DNA from 4 places in the Fructilactobacillus sanfranciscensis genome. Region 2 is predicted to be linked to each of the others. Evidence: predicted binding sites of a transcription regulator. Region 2 holds the regulator's gene; each other region holds the start of a gene.
The links. The regulator LexA, encoded in region 2, represses DNA repair genes until DNA is damaged. The targets are predictions, from matches to a motif close to CNAACANNTGTTNG.
Positions count from the first base shown of each region.

Region 1: a site for LexA is predicted at 1,568-1,581, ahead of uvrB (excinuclease ABC subunit UvrB). Genes of this name have one in related genera too.
Region 3: a site for LexA is predicted at 2,336-2,349, ahead of PY770_RS06695 (Y-family DNA polymerase). Genes of this name have one in related genera too.
Region 4: a site for LexA is predicted at 2,679-2,692, ahead of recA (recombinase RecA). Genes of this name have one in related genera too.

Region 1 is NZ_CP118925.1:523,178-527,378, forward strand. Features, by position in the region: gene PY770_RS02660 (thiol peroxidase) at 73-579, shown strand; gene trxB (thioredoxin-disulfide reductase) at 592-1,524, shown strand; gene uvrB (excinuclease ABC subunit UvrB) at 1,645-3,648, shown strand; gene uvrA (excinuclease ABC subunit UvrA) at 3,661-4,201, shown strand, end outside.
Region 2 is NZ_CP118925.1:852,363-856,563, forward strand. Features, by position in the region: gene PY770_RS04295 (tRNA1(Val) (adenine(37)-N6)-methyltransferase) at 1-66, opposite strand, end outside; gene PY770_RS04300 (lysophospholipid acyltransferase family protein) at 141-770, shown strand; gene PY770_RS04305 (YneF family protein) at 785-1,003, opposite strand; gene PY770_RS04310 (DUF896 domain-containing protein) at 1,021-1,272, opposite strand; gene lexA (transcriptional repressor LexA) at 1,419-2,054, shown strand; gene PY770_RS04320 (phosphatidylglycerophosphatase A family protein) at 2,320-2,820, opposite strand; gene PY770_RS04325 (CPBP family intramembrane glutamic endopeptidase) at 3,166-3,813, opposite strand; gene PY770_RS04330 (hypothetical protein) at 3,845-4,081, opposite strand.
Region 3 is NZ_CP118925.1:1,276,026-1,280,226, reverse strand. Features, by position in the region: gene PY770_RS06705 (zinc-binding dehydrogenase) at 1-575, shown strand, start outside; gene xylB (xylulokinase) at 672-2,171, shown strand; gene PY770_RS06695 (Y-family DNA polymerase) at 2,392-3,693, shown strand; partial or broken gene PY770_RS06690 (acetyl-CoA carboxylase) at 3,686-4,006, shown strand; gene PY770_RS06685 (hypothetical protein) at 3,999-4,201, shown strand, end outside.
Region 4 is NZ_CP118925.1:118,675-122,875, forward strand. Features, by position in the region: gene PY770_RS00565 (ABC transporter ATP-binding protein) at 1-125, opposite strand, end outside; TPP riboswitch at 188-278, opposite strand; gene PY770_RS00570 (winged helix-turn-helix transcriptional regulator) at 330-539, opposite strand; gene PY770_RS00575 (MFS transporter) at 653-1,138, shown strand; gene PY770_RS00580 (winged helix-turn-helix transcriptional regulator) at 1,160-1,474, shown strand; gene recA (recombinase RecA) at 1,540-2,652, opposite strand; gene PY770_RS00590 (AzlC family ABC transporter permease) at 2,865-3,572, shown strand; gene PY770_RS00595 (AzlD domain-containing protein) at 3,559-3,885, shown strand; gene PY770_RS00600 (hypothetical protein) at 3,920-4,096, opposite strand; gene PY770_RS00605 (GNAT family N-acetyltransferase) at 4,112-4,201, opposite strand, start outside.

The sequences.
Region 1 (4,201 bases), 330 kb from region 2:
TCACTTTACTAAATAAAAGTAAGCAAATGTGTTAATATAATTGCAGTAGAGAAAATTTGAGGAGAAAATATTATGAAATTAACAATTGGTGGCGAAGATTTTGGTTCTAAAATGGGTAATGATCAACTTCATTATGACGACTTTTTACCTGACTTCACTTTAACTAACGCAGATGGTCAAACATTGACCACAAAAGACTTAGAAGGCCAATTAACCTTATTAAGTGTGGTTCCTAGTCTTGATACTGACGTTTGTAGTTTAGAAACAGCTCACTTTAATCAAGTTGCGAGTGATTTTAAAGGAATTAAATTTATCACCGTTTCTAATGATCCAGTTGCTAGTCAAAAAAACTGGTGTGCTGCTCATGATGCTGATGGAATGGAAATTTTATCTGATGCTAACGGTTCATTTGGAAAAGCAATGCATCTTTATATTCCAGGCTTTGATCATTTAGCTCGGGTAGTCTATATTGTTGATGCAAGCGGTAAAATTGTCTATGAACAAATGGTTCACGAAGTATCACACGAGCCTAATTATGATTTAGTAATTAAAGAATTAGAAAAATTAACTAATAAATAGGAGTTGATTCAGATGACAAAAAAATATGATGTGATTGTAATCGGAGCTGGGCCTGCGGGTATGACAGCTGCACTTTATGCATCGCGAGCTGAATTATCAGTTTTAATGCTTGATCGTGGTGTTTATGGTGGTCAAATGAACAACACTGCTGAAATCGAAAATTATCCTGGTTTTAAGTCAATTCTTGGTCCTAAACTCTCTGAAGAAATGTATGAGAGTAGTACTCAATTTGGAGTGGAATATGGATACGGGGAAGTTACCGGAATTGAAATCGATGGTGATAAAAGAATTGTAAAAACAGCTGATGATGAGTACGAATCTTCTGCAGTTGTAATTGCTTCTGGTTCTGAGTATCGCAAACTTGGTGCACCTGGCGAAAAAGAATATGGTGGACGTGGAGTTTCTTATTGTGCTGTTTGTGATGGAGCTTTCTTTAAAGGCGATAATGTAATCGTTGTTGGTGGTGGAGATTCTGCCATTCAAGAAGCTACTTATCTAGCAAACATTGCTGCGAAAGTGACAGTGGTTCATCGTCGTGACCAATTGCGAGCTCAACGAATTTTACAAGAACGCGCTTTTGATCGTGATAATATCGATTTCATTTGGAATAGTACAGTTGAAGAAATTCAAGGTGATGATCGTAAAGTAACTAATGTTAAAATTAAAAACAATCAAACTGGTGAAGAAACAGTTGTTCCTGCTGCTGGGGTATTTGTTTACGTAGGAATTTTGCCAATGACAGATGCATTCCGTAACATTGGAATTACTGATGAAGCCGGTTGGATTGATACGAACGAATTAATGGAAACGAAGGTTCCTGGAATCTTTGCTGTTGGTGATGTTCGTAAGAAGCATCTTCGTCAAATTACGACTGCAGTCGGTGATGGTGGAATTGCCGGTCAAGGTGTTTTTGATTACGTTGAAAGTTTAAAATCAAATAAATAATTCAATTTAAGAAGTAGTTATTTAACTACTTCTTTTTGTTTGGCGAAAGTATGTTCGTATGCTAGGATAATACTATTATAGGGAAATATTCCCGCTTACGAATTGAAAAAGAGGTATAAGATGGTTACAAAATCACACAAAAAATTTGATTTAGTATCAAAATATAAACCAACAGGGGACCAACCGTCAGCCATTAAGAAATTGGATCAAGGATTAGCTGCGGGTGATAAAGAACAAACTTTACTAGGAGCAACCGGAACTGGGAAGACTTTTACAATGGCAAATGTCATTAGAGATCAGAATCGTCCTACTTTAGTTTTGGCTCATAATAAAACTCTAGCTGGGCAATTATATACAGAGTTAAAAAAGTTTTTCCCAAATAATGCTGTTGAATATTTTGTTAGTTATTATGATTATTACCAACCCGAAGCATATGTACCTTCAAGTGATACTTACATTGAAAAAGATGCTTCGATTAATGACGAAATTGATCAACTCCGACATGCGGCAACTAGTGCATTGTTATCACGTAATGATGTAATTGTCGTGGCCTCAGTTTCTTCAATTTTTGGATTAGGTAGTCCTAAAGAATACCAGGACCATACAGTTACACTTCACGTTGGAGAAGAAATGGAACGTGATGTTTTATTACGTAAATTAGTTAACATTCAATTCCAACGTAATGATATTGACTTTGATCGTGGTCGTTTTCGTGTGCACGGAGATACTGTCGAAGTCTTTCCGGCATCTGGCACGCAAAATGCTTATCGAATCGAATTCTTTGGAGATGAAATTGATAAGATTACACAGGTTAATACTCTAACTGGTGAAGTACTCGGAAATCCAGAACAAGTTACTTTATTCCCTGCGACTCATTTCTTGACCAATGATGAAGTGATGAACGTGGCTTTACCTGAAATTAAAACCGATATGGAAAAACAAGTGGCTGCCATGGAAAAATCAGGGAAATTGTTGGAAGCACAACGACTCAAACAACGAACGACATATGATATTGAAATGTTGCGTGAGATGGGATATACCACTGGAATTGAAAATTATTCACGCTATATGGATCGTCGTAAACCAGGAGAACCACCTTATACATTGCTTGATTTCTTTCCAAAAGATTTCTTGATGTTTGTCGATGAATCTCACCAGACGCTTCCTCAAGTTCACGGAATGATTAAAGGGGATAAAGCGCGAAAAAAACAATTAATTGATTATGGATTTAGATTACCTAGTTCTTACGATAATCGTCCGTTAGACTTTACTGAATTTGAAAAACATATTCACCAAGTTATTTATATGTCAGCCACACCAGGGACTTACGAGTTAGAAAATAGTAGCCAAGTGGTTGAACAAATAATCCGACCAACCGGATTATTAGATCCCACGGTTGAAGTCCGTCCTACAAAGGATCAAATGGATGATTTAGTTGGAGAAATTAACGAACGAATTAAGAAAAACCAACGGACATTTGTTACGACTTTGACGAAGAAAATGTCGGAAGATTTGACTGATTATTTGAAAGATTTAGGGATTAAAGTTCGTTATCTTCACAGTGACATTAAAACCTTGGAACGGACTCGAATTATTCGAGATCTTCGTTTAGGTAAATTTGATGTGCTTGTTGGAATTAACTTGCTTCGGGAAGGAATTGATGTTCCGGAAGTTTCATTAGTTGCGATTTTAGATGCTGATAAGGAAGGATTTTTACGTAATCCACGTTCACTTATCCAAACGATTGGTCGGGCTGCCCGAAATGAAAACGGACACGTTATCATGTACGCTGATCGAGTAACAGACTCGATGCAAGCTGCCATGGATGAAACAACTCGACGTCGTAAAATTCAAATTGCATATAATAAAGAACATCATATTACGCCCAAAACTATTATCAAACCAATTTCTAAGGCCATTTCGGCTTACAAGCAGGATGAAGATGATAAGTACAATAAGAAAAAACCATTTGCAGAAACTGATTTTGAACAAATGAGTTATAAAGAACAGGAACAAATGATTAAAAACTTAAGTGATGAAATGCGTGAAGCTGCTAAACAATTAGACTTTGAACAAGCTGCATCACTTCGAGACACAATTAAAAAATTAAAAAAAGATATGTGAGGTGAAAAACAAATGGAAAATGACAAAATTAAAATTAGAGGAGCTCGTGAACATAATTTAAAAAATGTTGACGTAGATATTCCGAAAGATAAATTAGTGGTTATGACAGGTTTATCTGGATCTGGTAAAAGTTCATTAGCGTTTGATACACTTTATGCAGAAGGACAGCGTCGTTATGTTGAAAGTCTTTCATCATATGCTCGTCAATTTTTAGGACAAATGAATAAGCCAGATGTTGACTCAATTGTGGGACTTAGTCCGGCAATTTCAATTGATCAAAAAACGACTTCCAAAAATCCACGTTCGACGGTTGGAACAGTAACCGAAATTAATGATTATTTACGATTATTATGGGCACGTGTGGGAACTCCAATTTGTCCCAATGATGGAACGGTGATTGAGAGTCAATCAATTGATCAAATGATTGACCGGATTATGGCATTACCAGAACGAACAAAGCTCCAAATTCTTTCTCCCATCGTGCGCGATAAGCGGGGGAAGCATCAAAAAATATTTGAACAAATTAAACGAGAAGGATTTGTGCGGGTCATTG
Region 2 (4,201 bases):
TTTAATATCACTACTGTAAAGCTGATCAATTCGTTCACCCTGTTTTAATTCAATTGTTTGATCCATCGTAATTCACCCTTTAATCATTCGTTATAATGCTATAATATCAATTGTACAACTCAAAAAGGAGGATGAGAAGATTGTTTTATTCATTTATCTTTTCAATTGCTAAAGGATTAATTAGAATTGCCAATGGAAAAGTCAACGTAATGAATCAGAATCGTATTCCAAAGGGAAATTATATTCTAGTTGCCCCACATCGGACCTGGTTTGACATGATTTACTTCGCAGAAATTTTACTGCCTAAGCAATTTTATTTCATTGCAAAGAAAGAATTATTTAAAAATCCATTTATGGGATGGTTTCTTACTAAATTAAACGTTGAACCAGTTGATCGTAATAACCCAGGAATTTCGGTAATCAAACGGCCAATCAAAGTTCTTCGTAAAACAGATTTGTCAGTAATGATTTTTCCATCAGGAACGCGACACTCGACAAAACTAAAAGGTGGTGCGGCAATGATTGCTAAAATGTCTGGTGTCCCACTTTTGCCGGTCGTTTATCAAGGACCATTGACTTTAAAAGAATTTTTTTGTCGTAATAAAGCTCATATTAACTTCGGTACCCCAATTTTTGTAGATAAAAATCTTAAATTAGATGATAAAAATCAAGCAATTGTGGAAAAGCAAATGAGTGATGCGTTCAAAAATTTAGATGCTGAAATTAATCCAAATTACGTATATGTTGATGAATCAAAAAAACACCACTAAAAAGTGGTGTTTTTTTATTTTGCATTACGTTTCATAGAATTCATCATTTGGTTCAATTTCTTTTTGGAAGGTTTTTGTCCCATTTGAAGCATCATACCCTTTAATTGTTCTTCATTAATTGGTGGGTTTTCCTTCAAATATTTTTCCATGTACTTACGAGCACCAAAAAAACCAAGTACCAAACCAGCAGCAAGTGCTACTAAAACTAATATGATCCACATCCAAGTTGCCATAATTAACTCTCCTTTATTTAATTATCTCTAAGATTTTTTTTACGTTGAATTTCTTTTACTTCCTCAGGCGTTACTTCTTTTCCATCTTTATCATAAATTTGTGTCATTTCAATTTGACTTTTAAAATTAGATTTAAAGCGCTTGAGGTAATGTTTACGTAACTGATCTCGTTCTTCTTTTTCTTTATCAGTTAAGTCTTGCAATTTTGCCTTATGAGCTAATTCATTAATTCTTGGAATAATTTTTTTAAGTTCCGGATCTTCTGCCATATCTACAACTCCTTATTTTAATTACTTCTATAATAGCATGAAATTTTTAAGAAACAAAGTTTTCAAATACGAACTAGTGTTTGCAAACTGAGTTAAATATGTTAATCTTATCATACTAGCAATAATCATTTTTTCGAGGTGGACCAATGTCAAACAACGCAAATACAAAACAAATGGATATCCTACGTTTCATTTATGATAACGTGCGGGAACACGGTTATCCACCAACGGTTAGAGAAATATGTAAAGAAGTCGGACTTTCTTCAACTTCAACGGTTCATGGACATTTATCAAGGTTAGAAAAAAAGGGGTTTATTAGTAAAGACCCAACTAAACCTAGAGCTTTAGAAGTTACCCCTGCAGGAATCAATTTTTTGGGATTATCCCCTGAAACACGTAATAAAGAAATTCCTTTGTTGGGAGTTGTAGCTGCAGGAGAACCAATTCTCGCAGTTCAAGAAGCAACCGATTACTTTCCAATTCCAGATAGTCTAGCGCAAAATGCAGATTCTCTTTTTATGTTAACTATCAGCGGTACAAGTATGATTAACATTGGAATTTTAGATGGAGATCAAGTAATTGTTCGTCGCCAGCACAATGCTGAAAATGGTGAAATTGTGATTGCAATGAATGATGAAGGAGAAGCTACTTGTAAACGTTTCTTTAAAGAAAGTGATCACTTCAGGCTTCAACCAGAAAATGATACAATGGCTCCAATTATTTTAAAAAGTTGTACAATTTTAGGTAAAGTTGTCGGTTTATATCGTTCTGATATAAACTAAAGCATACGAAACATACACCCTTCAAGAATTTGATAAGGCTATTCCCTATCAAATTGTGATTTAGTGGAGGTGGTTTTTGTTAGTCAGACTGGTCTCGGTGACAATGAATCTAACTGATTAAAAGTTGTTCGTAAGAATGTTGGTAAATCAGAATTACTTGACGATGAGTTTGAATTTGGACCAAAATGTGTAAAAGCAGTTAAATCTGCAAAATAAAAATAAAATGAAAGAGCTCATCTGTATAAGATGAGCTCTTTTTAACATATTATGAATTTTCGTGTGCAATTTTAGCAGATGCCGCCCCTGCAACTGAACCAACAATATCATCAATAAAAGTTGTAACTCGATCAGTTCTTTGATCAAGAATTTTAACAATTCCTTGTTTATTAGTATCTAATCCACAATAATTTGTAATTCCAATGGTTCCATAAATATTAGCAATTCCTAATGCTAAAGTTTCGTCAACACCAAAAACTCCTAAATCATGTTCAACAATGCTTTGAAGTGGCTCATCTAGTTTATGTTCTGATGCTAATCGATCAATTTCTAACCCAACTAACGCATTATTTAAAACTTCTCGTTTGTGTAAAACATCAATCACAATTTTATCAACATATTCCATACTTGGAATCTTTATATACTTCTTTTGTAAGTTATAAACAACCTTTGAAATATCTCTAACAGTTACATCATTATCATTTAAAGACTTAATTACAGCATCATAGGCTTGTGTATCAGGGTATTTGTAATCTCTTCTATCTACCATTGTTATTCTCCTTCTTTTGGCATAATTGTAATATCATATTCATTTGGATAAATATCTTCCGTGATAATCATCGTCATTGCCTCATGTGCTTCTAAATGTTTTTTAACTATTTCTTGAACAAAATCTGCTCCGACAAAGTCATCTTCAAAATCATCATAAGTAGCAAAAAAGTCTATTTCAAGAATTACATCACATTCACTTCCAGATGACTTTAAGTCATTGATTCAAATTAGTCATAGTCTTTAAATAATTTTTCTTTTCCAAGTTAATCTCATCATGAACTTTTGCTAAACGATTTTTCAAATTATTATAATAATTAAATTCTGAAATATTCATTTATTTTCCCTATCCTATCAACATCCCAATTAGCATTAACGTAGTTGCAATTAAATTGTTCAAAAAGTGAAGCCCAATTGAAACTTCAATTTTATCCTGTTTTAAATAAACATACGAAAGAATCATTCCTAAAGACATATAAATCAAGAAACTTATTGGATTGCTGTTATCATGGCAAAGAGAAAATAGAAATCCACTAATAAGCATTGGAATCAATGGCTTAAAATTTGGAAAAAATCCTTTAATTAAATACCCACGAAAAACTAATTCTTCTAATATTGGGGAGAAAAAAGTCATAGTAAAACACATTAAAATTAAAATTACTGGATTAGCATGAAGTATTGCCATGATATTTTTATTATTTTCTGTAGTTTTTTGTGCATAAACTAACTGGTTGAGAAATGATAAAACAATTTCAATAACAAAAAATAATACGTATGCTTTTGCAATTAACAACCAGTCTTTTAAGTTTAAACCATGATTTGTTTGCTTATAAACGCTTTTATAAGCTATCAGTGCACCCCAGATTGCAAATCCAAAAAATACTAAATAAATCACCCCACCAACCACTAACGAAATAATTGAAGGATGATGAATAATTGATAAAATTTGAATCGGTGTTTGCACAAATATAACAACAAAAATTAACCCTAACATTATTAGCGTTCTTTTGAAATATGTCAGGTTGCTAATTCGATTTTTCATCATTTTTCCTTTCTTGCTCTGTTTGTTCCTTTAAATAATCATGATGCCGAATAATAATAGTTACAATTGGAGTAATCACAAGTCTAGCTAAAATTACACATCCAATAAAAAACAACATCAATTTTGCATTTTGTGATGTAGAATGTTCTAAAAAAACATATCCAGACCATAAAACTACTAAAAATAGGAAAAACCAGAATAAATACCAAAATTTTTTCAAAAAAACCACCTACACTTTATTATTACTAGAATACCATATCCTAAATAGATTTTGAGAATTCTTTCTAACTATTTTTGAATGATGATATACTAAATATATCTAAATAAAAAAGGAGTTTTG
Region 3 (4,201 bases), 420 kb from region 2:
CTGGAGCATATGACAGACCAGGCAGTGACAGTGAATATCAAGCCGTTGATGAGAGAATTGTCGGGCACGCTCCTAAACAACTTTCAATTGCAGAAAGTGCAGCCATGCCACTAACTAGTTTGACCGCTTGGGAATCATTATTTGAACAAATGAACATCAATATTAATGATGTGGACAATAATCGGAAACAATCAATTTTGATTATTAATGGTTCAGGTGGAGTCGGATCGATTGCCACACAATTAGCTCACTTAGCTGGCTTAAAGGTGATTGCAACTGCTGGAAAAGCAGAAGCCAAGGCATGGGAACTCAGCCATTGGGTTGATTACGTAGTTGATTATCATGAAGACTTAGTTAAACAAGTTAATGATTTAGGCTTTAAAAAGGTTAACTATATTTTAGAACCAAGTAACTTGAATTTTTATTGGCCGGTGATTACTAAATTGATTGCACCTTTTGGTAAGATTGTTTCTACGACTGGTTCTGGCAGAAACTTGGATTTCAGTTCCTTAAAATCAAGAATGGTGAGCTTTGGTTGGGAATGGTTGAAAGTAAACACATGCTTGGAAAAGTAGTAGTTAAAAATAATTAAGTCTTAAGCAAACTTTCAGAATCTTCTTCAACTATAATATAGATGAATAAATGTTGATGTTTTGAGAGGGGAAAGCAACATGGCAGAATGTGTATTAGGAGTCGATTTAGGTACGAGTGCCGTTAAGGTTTCGGCAGTTGATCGAGAAGGTAACGTAATTGCACAAGAATCATTTGATTATCCACTTAGCCACCCAAAATCTGGTTATAGTGAACAAAATCCCAATGACTGGGTAATGTCAACGACGGTTGCAATTGTCCGTTTGATTTTAGATGACAAAGTTTCAACTAGTGACATCAAGGGAATTAGTTATTCTGGTCAAATGCACGGATTAGTTTTGTTAGACAAAGAACATGACGTAATTCGTCCGGCCATTTTGTGGAACGATACGCGGACCACTAAGCAACGTCATGAAATTGATGACCAAATGGGCGATGATTTCGTTAAAATTACTGGTAATCGTCCTTTGGAAGGCTTTACTTTGCCTAAAATTTTGTGGGTTAAAGAAAATGAACCAGAAAACTGGAAGAAAACAGCTGTAATTTTGACGCCGAAAGACTATGTCCGTTATCGGATGACTGGTAAATTAGGCATTGATTACTCAGACGCTACTGGTACCACGTTACTAGATATTCACACTAACGAGTGGAGTAAACAAATTTGCGAAAAATTTGGAATTTCGATGAGTGTTTTGCCACCATTGATTAAGTCAACAACTGATGTTGGGACAATTACTAAGGAATATGCTGAATTTTCTGGTTTAAAAACCACTACTCAAGTCTTTGGTGGTGGAGCTGATAACGCCTGTGGTGCCTTAGGAGCTGGAATCTTATCGCCTAAAGTAGTGCTTTCAAGTATCGGAACTTCTGGAGTAATTTTAAAATACGAAGATCGACCCGTTGATGCTTATCATGGTCGCGTACAAATGGAAGACCATGTCGTTCCTGGCGCTTATTATTCAATGGGAGTAACTTTAGCAGCCGGTTATTCACTTAGTTGGTTCAAAGACACATTCTGTCAGGACATTCCCTTTACAAAAGTGATTAGTGGAGCCGCTAGTTCTACAGTTGGTGCAAATGGATTGCTATTTTCACCTTACATTGTTGGGGAACGAGCTCCGTATGCGGATGCTGATATTCGTGGAAGTTTCTTAGGAATTGATGCTACGCAAGACCGCAATGATTTTGCTCGAGCTGTCATTGAAGGAGTGACCTTCAGTTTTCGCGACATTTTAAACATTTATCGGGAACAAAATGCTGATATTGATGAAATTGTTTCGATTGGCGGAGGTTCGAAGAGTGATTTGTGGCTTCAAATTCAAGCCGATATTTTCAACACACCCGTTAAAAAATTGGCTAATGAACAAGGTCCAGGCATGGGAGCTGCCATGATTGCAGCCGTTGGTTTAGGTTGGTATCCAGACTTTAAGGCCTGTGCAGAAAAATTCGTGCACATCGCTGAAGTGCATAATCCAATTTCAGCAAACGTGGCAAAATACGATCAACTATATGAGATTTATCAACAAGTTTATCTTCAAACTGCTGAAATTAGTCATGAATTACAAAAATTTAAAAAATAAAAATTATTAATAAATCAAAAGAGCACTCAGGGGGTTAATCTGAGTGCTCTTTTTATATGAGTAGTAATATGTCTTCTTTTGATTACTGAAATTATATCACACAATTATAATCCTAAAATTAGTTAATCGTCATTCTTTATGTATTTTAATCTTTTAAATAAACTAGAACATATGTTCGTATCTATGATATAATTACTTTGTAATTAAAGGAGATGCGATGATGTTTTTTGATAAAGAGCCCAAAGGAGTATATTTCTTAATCGATAACAAGTCTTTCTATGCCAGCTGTGAAGCAATTCAGCGAGGATTCAATCCTTTAAAAGTTCCATTAGTAGTGATGAGCGAAGCAGAAAATACTAATGGGGGACTGATTTTAGCAACATTACCTGAAGCCAAAAAGTTATATAATTTAAAGGCCAATGTTTCGCGGCAAAGAGATTTACCCACTGATCCTAGATTACTAGTGGTACCTCCACGGATGAATTTATACATAAAAAAGAACCTTGAAATTAACCAATTATTTAGTAAATTCACTCCAGAAGAAATGATTTGGCCTTATTCAATTGATGAAAGTATCCTTGATATGACGAAATCTTGGCATTTGTTTGGTAACTCGGTTAGATCTGTGGCGAGATTAATCCAAAAGACAGTTAGACAAGAATTGGGACTATATACGACGGTTGGAATTGGCGATAACCCAGTACAAGCGAAGCTAGCTCTGGATATTTATGTCAAACATAATCATGATTTAATTGGTGAAATTCATTACCAAAATGTTCCGACTAAAATTTGGTCAATTCAAGATTTAACTCAAGTTTGGGGAATTGGGAAACGAACCGCTAAACATTTAAATCGTCTAGAAATTTATACTATGAATGATTTAGCACATGCGAATCCTTACCTTTTGAAACAAGAAATGGGTATTATTGTAACGCAAATCTTTGCTACCGCTCGGGGCGTTGATCGTTCGAAACTTACCGAAAAACCAGTGGTTAAATCTAAAAGTTTAGGTAATTTCCAGGCTTTACCGCGTGATTATCAAAGCCAAGCTGAGATTGAAAATGTGATTAAAGAAATTGGTGAGCAAGTCGCATCTCGAGTACGAAGTCATCATAAATTAACTAGTCGGATCTCCTTAGGAATTGGCTTTTCCTTTCATGATAGTGAGATCTATGGAAAATCGGGATTTCATCAAATGCTTTCGATCGATGAAACTGATGATAATCAAGCAATTGTTATACAACTCTTATACTTATTTAGAAATAATTGGGAAGGTCAATCAATTAGAAACGTAGCAGTTTACTGTAGTAAGTTAACCAATAACACTGGTAGGTCGTTAGATTTATTTGCGAAAGTTGATACCCAAATTAAGACGTCTAAGCTAAATCAAATTATTGATGAAATTCATCATAAATATGGTTTTTCTAAATTAGTTTTTGCCAATAGCCTAGATAAAGGCGGAACAGCACTTGAAAGAGCTAAATTAGTGGGTGGACATAACGGAGGAAAAAGTTATGAATAGCAATCTAAAAATTATTCTGGAACGAATTGATGGTTTGTTTAAAAGGATTTCTCGAACTCACTATTGGATTGAGATTGCTAATGATCCTTATGATAAAACTTACAACTTTTTCTTTAATAGCCAACGGCGCGGCCAGCGGTTAAAATTAATACCTTTACACTCAGTTAATACCTACCATTTAGAATACTTGGAAGCATTAATTGCTGATTTTAAATTAGAGCACTAACTAACCATTAAATTTGTCGGATTTTGTGGACTTAAATGGCCAAGCTCACAAAGATTAATTCAAAGAAAGCGTGATGTACTTGAATAAATATCATTTTAGCCAAAAAGTAGTTGATCAGTTTTTTGAACATGATTACCAAGACCGTGGTATGACCAAGTGGCAAGGTTTTTATCTATCTGATCATACAGTGGCAATAAAAAAACAAAGATATAAAAATAAACACGTTGCCAAAATAAAGAACCCTCAGACCATCGCCCTAATTAAACAAAGATTATATTATGC
Region 4 (4,201 bases), 630 kb from region 2:
CCAGACGGGCCGGTTAAAAGTGAAATTTCACCACCGGGAAAAGTAACATCGACATTTTCGAAAATTGGTTTCTCATTTTTTTGATACTTAAAATTGAAGTTTTGGACCTCGATGGTGTTCATCATAGCTTCCTCCAAAGAAAAAGCCATCTTCTATTAAGAAGACGGCTTTTGTTTTATTAAAATTAGACAACTGTTTGTCAGATTACCTCCGCTAGCATTACCTAGATCAGGTTCAATGGGTATAATCTCAGCCGTTAAGCACCCCAGCTATTTAATTGTGTCTTTATTATACCAAAGAAAGGTTCGAAATACTTTGTGACCTTGAAATTACCACCGATTTTTCCAATCAATCATCGCGGTAAACATCTTTCTAGCATCTTTACCTTTCGGCGTGAGCTGATATTCCACGCTTGGGGGAATAACGGGATAAACCGTGCGAGTAATGATGCCATTCTTTTCTAAGGTTTTCAATCTAGCTGATAAGGTTCGACTACTCATGGTCGCAAATTTTTCACCGCTGCCTTTCCCTGATACCATAAAAAAGTTTACTTTAGTAAACCCGATGTCATTATTTTCCCTACTTATTTAAGTAAAGTGACAAATTTAAGCTTATTTAACATAACTTTAATTTTTTTAGTGGGAGAAGAAAAATGGAAAGAAAAAGTAACGCTTGGTTGATTTTATTTACATTAGCACTGGGATTTATTATGGCAACTTTAGATGTTTCAATTTCTAACGTTGCCGTGACTACTATTCAAAGTGACTTACATTTGACAGCAGCTGCTGGTGCATGGATTTTAGATAGTTACATGTTGTCGTTTGCATCATTGTTATTTTTAGGTGGCTCTTTATCCAATCGGTATGGAATTAAAAAACCATTATTGTTTGGCTTATCGTTAGCTGCTGTAACTAGCGTTGGCTTAGCTTTATCAGTTTTTACTGGAAACTATGCGTTGCTAGCAGTTCTTTATGCCCTTGGAAATTTAGGAATTGGAATTTCCGTTCCTGCTATGACAACTTTAACTATGCAAAGTGCTGGGTCAGAATATTCTAACATCGCAAGTACTATGTTAAACATTGCGAGACAAACTGGATCTTTAGTAGGTTTGGTAACTAAGATTCGAGTAGAAGCTTAAATTTTGAAAAGGTAGTCCTTTATGACAGAAAAAAGTTGTTTGCTTGAGCCGGTTTTTGATTTATTTGGTAAAAAATGGACGACGTTAATTTTACGAGAAATTATGAACGGAAATAATCATTACGGAAAGTTGCTTAAAATTATTCCTAACATTAGTTCGAGAACGTTATCAAGTCGGTTACGGATGCTAGAGGAAAATGGAATCGTGATCAGAAATGTTTATGACACAATTCCACCGAGTGTCGAATATAATCTAACGAAAATTGGGCAAAAAACACGAAAAATTTTTGTTGCGATGAGCGAGTGGCAAGCGGAATGGAAGAAAGTTAACAATTAAATATAAATTTCTCCAAACAAAAACTCTCAAACTAATCAATTACGATTATTTTGAGAGTTTTTAATTTAAATATCTAAAGTTGAATTATCTTCTACTTTAGGATCCTTTGTTGCTTTATCAGTCTTATCGTCTTTAGAAGCTTTTTCAGATTTAGCAGGTTCTTCTTTTTCAATTCCGTAAGCTACTCGAACTTTGTGGATTAGTTCTTCAACTAATTCAGGCTTTCCGTTCAAGTTAGCAACAGTTTTGTTAAGTCCTTGTCCTAAACGTTCTTCACCATATGAGTACCATGAACCAGATTTGTCGATAATATCTTTATCAACTGCTAAGTTCACCATGTCAGCAACGGGTTCAATCCCTTTACCGAAACTCATGAAGGTATCAACTGTCTTGAATGGAGGAGCAACCTTGTTTTTGGCAACTTTAATCTTAGTTTCTTTCCCAACCACTTCTTGACCGTCTTTTTGTTGTTTGGTTCCACTAACTCGGAGACGAACACTGGAATAGAATTTCAATGCACGACCACCAGGGGTAGTTTCAGGATTACCAAACATCACACCAACTTTTTCCCGAAGTTGATTAATGAAAATTACAACGGTATTGGTTTTGTTGATGTTGGCAGTTAATTTACGAAGGGCTTGAGACATCAAACGGGCTTGTAAACCAACGTGGGAATCACCAATGTCACCTTCGATTTCTGCTTTAGGAACTAAAGCAGCAACAGAATCGACTACGACTAAATCAATTGCACCTGAACCAATTAAGGCATCAGCAATTCGAAGGCCTTCTTCACCAGTTCCTGGTTGTGAAAGAAGTAGATTATCAATATCAACCCCTAATGCCTTAGCATATTCGGGATCCATGGCATTTTCTGCATCAATATAGGCAGCAGTACCACCATTTTTTTGTGTTTCTGCAACAGTTTGTAAGGCAATGGTTGTCTTACCTGAAGATTCAGCACCGAAAATTTCGACTACACGACCACGAGGAAATCCACCAACACCAAGGGCAATATCTAATGATAAAATTCCAGTAGAGATTGCACTAACAGTATTTTCAGGGGTTTCACCCATTCGCATGATAGCTCCGGTACCAAATTCTTTTTTAATTTGTTTTAATGCTTTATCAAGCTCAGCTTGACGAGCATCTTGAGCGTTTTTCTTAGAACTTGAGGCCATAAAAACACCTTTCTATTTTTAAAATGTGAACGTTTGTTCGCTTATCGATATAATTTATTCTACTCTATTACTTACGCAATTTCCAGCAAAATAAATTCGATCTTCAATTAATTATAACTTATTTGTCTAATTATCAAACTTAGCAGAAATTAATTGCAAGTTCATTATATAATGAATAAATATAAAACGATTTATCAAAGAGGTGAACATTTGTGAACGGTAATTTATCATTACGTTCTGGAATTAAAGATACTATCCCAACTTTATCAGGATACATTGGTGTGGGACTAGCATTTGGAATTGTAGCTAAATCAGCTGGCTTAAATTTATTAATAATTGTTTTAATGTCTGCGATTACTTATTCAGGTGCAGCACAATTTGTGATTGTAAGTATGTTAGTTAGTGGGAGCACTTTTCTTTCAATTTTGGTGGCAGTTTTCTTATTATCAGCACGGATGCTATTAATGGGAATGACGGTTGCTCCGTATTTAAAGAAAGAATCAATGAAACGAAATATTATTCTAGGATCATTGTTAACCGATGAAACTTTTGCTTTAACAATGAATAAATTAAATTACACAAAGCGCATAGTTAATTTTGAATGGTTGAATACTGCGAATATATTGGCTTATCTGACTTGGATAATTGCTTCTGGAATAGGTGGAAGTCTTGGTAGTTTAATTCCCAATCCAAATAAATTTGGGCTAGATTTTGCTTTCATTGCGATGTTTATTGGTTTACTTTATCTTCAAATTTTGGCAGATAGAACAATGGCTTTCAAATTACAAGTAATCATGGTGTTGGTAACACTTGGATTAACCTACCTTGGGTTAATTTTTATTCCTAGTAGCTTATTACTACTGGTAGTAACTTTAGTTGGATGTTGGTTAGGAGTGAAAATCAAAAATGCTTTCTTTTAAATTTGTTTTGCTAGTAATTGTTGGATGTGGGCTCGTAACTTGGCTAACGAGAGTAATTCCATTTATCCTACTGAAAAAATTCGAGTTACCAATTTCATTTGTGGAATTTCTCAGTTTTGTTCCAGTGGTAATTATGTCTGCTCTTTGGTTTAATGGCTTATTTGTGCAACATCTCGGCCATTTACCTAGTTTAAATATTGAAAATTTATTAGCTTCGATACCGACTGTAATTTCTGCAATTATCAGTAAAAATTTACTAGTGATTGTGGCAGTTGGTATTTTATCTTTAGCAATTATTAGATTTTTAGCCTAAAAAGACCCCGGAAATTTTCCGAGGTCTTTTTATATTAAATTAGGATAATGAGGATTGTGACAAAACAAATTAATAAAACGGATAGTGCGCCAAATCTTTTGGACCGCCATGTTTTTTGACTTTTATATGACCAAATTAAACTGGCAATCGTTACTAAGATTGCGGCAAGAGCCATAATAATTAATTTAATTAGAACTGCTTGATCACTCATTGAAAGCTCCTATTATTAATGTAATTCGATTTGGTAAGCAAAACGATCATCACCTTCTGCTTTAGTACGAATAATACCTTTTTTAGTAAATCCGCTAGCCAAAAT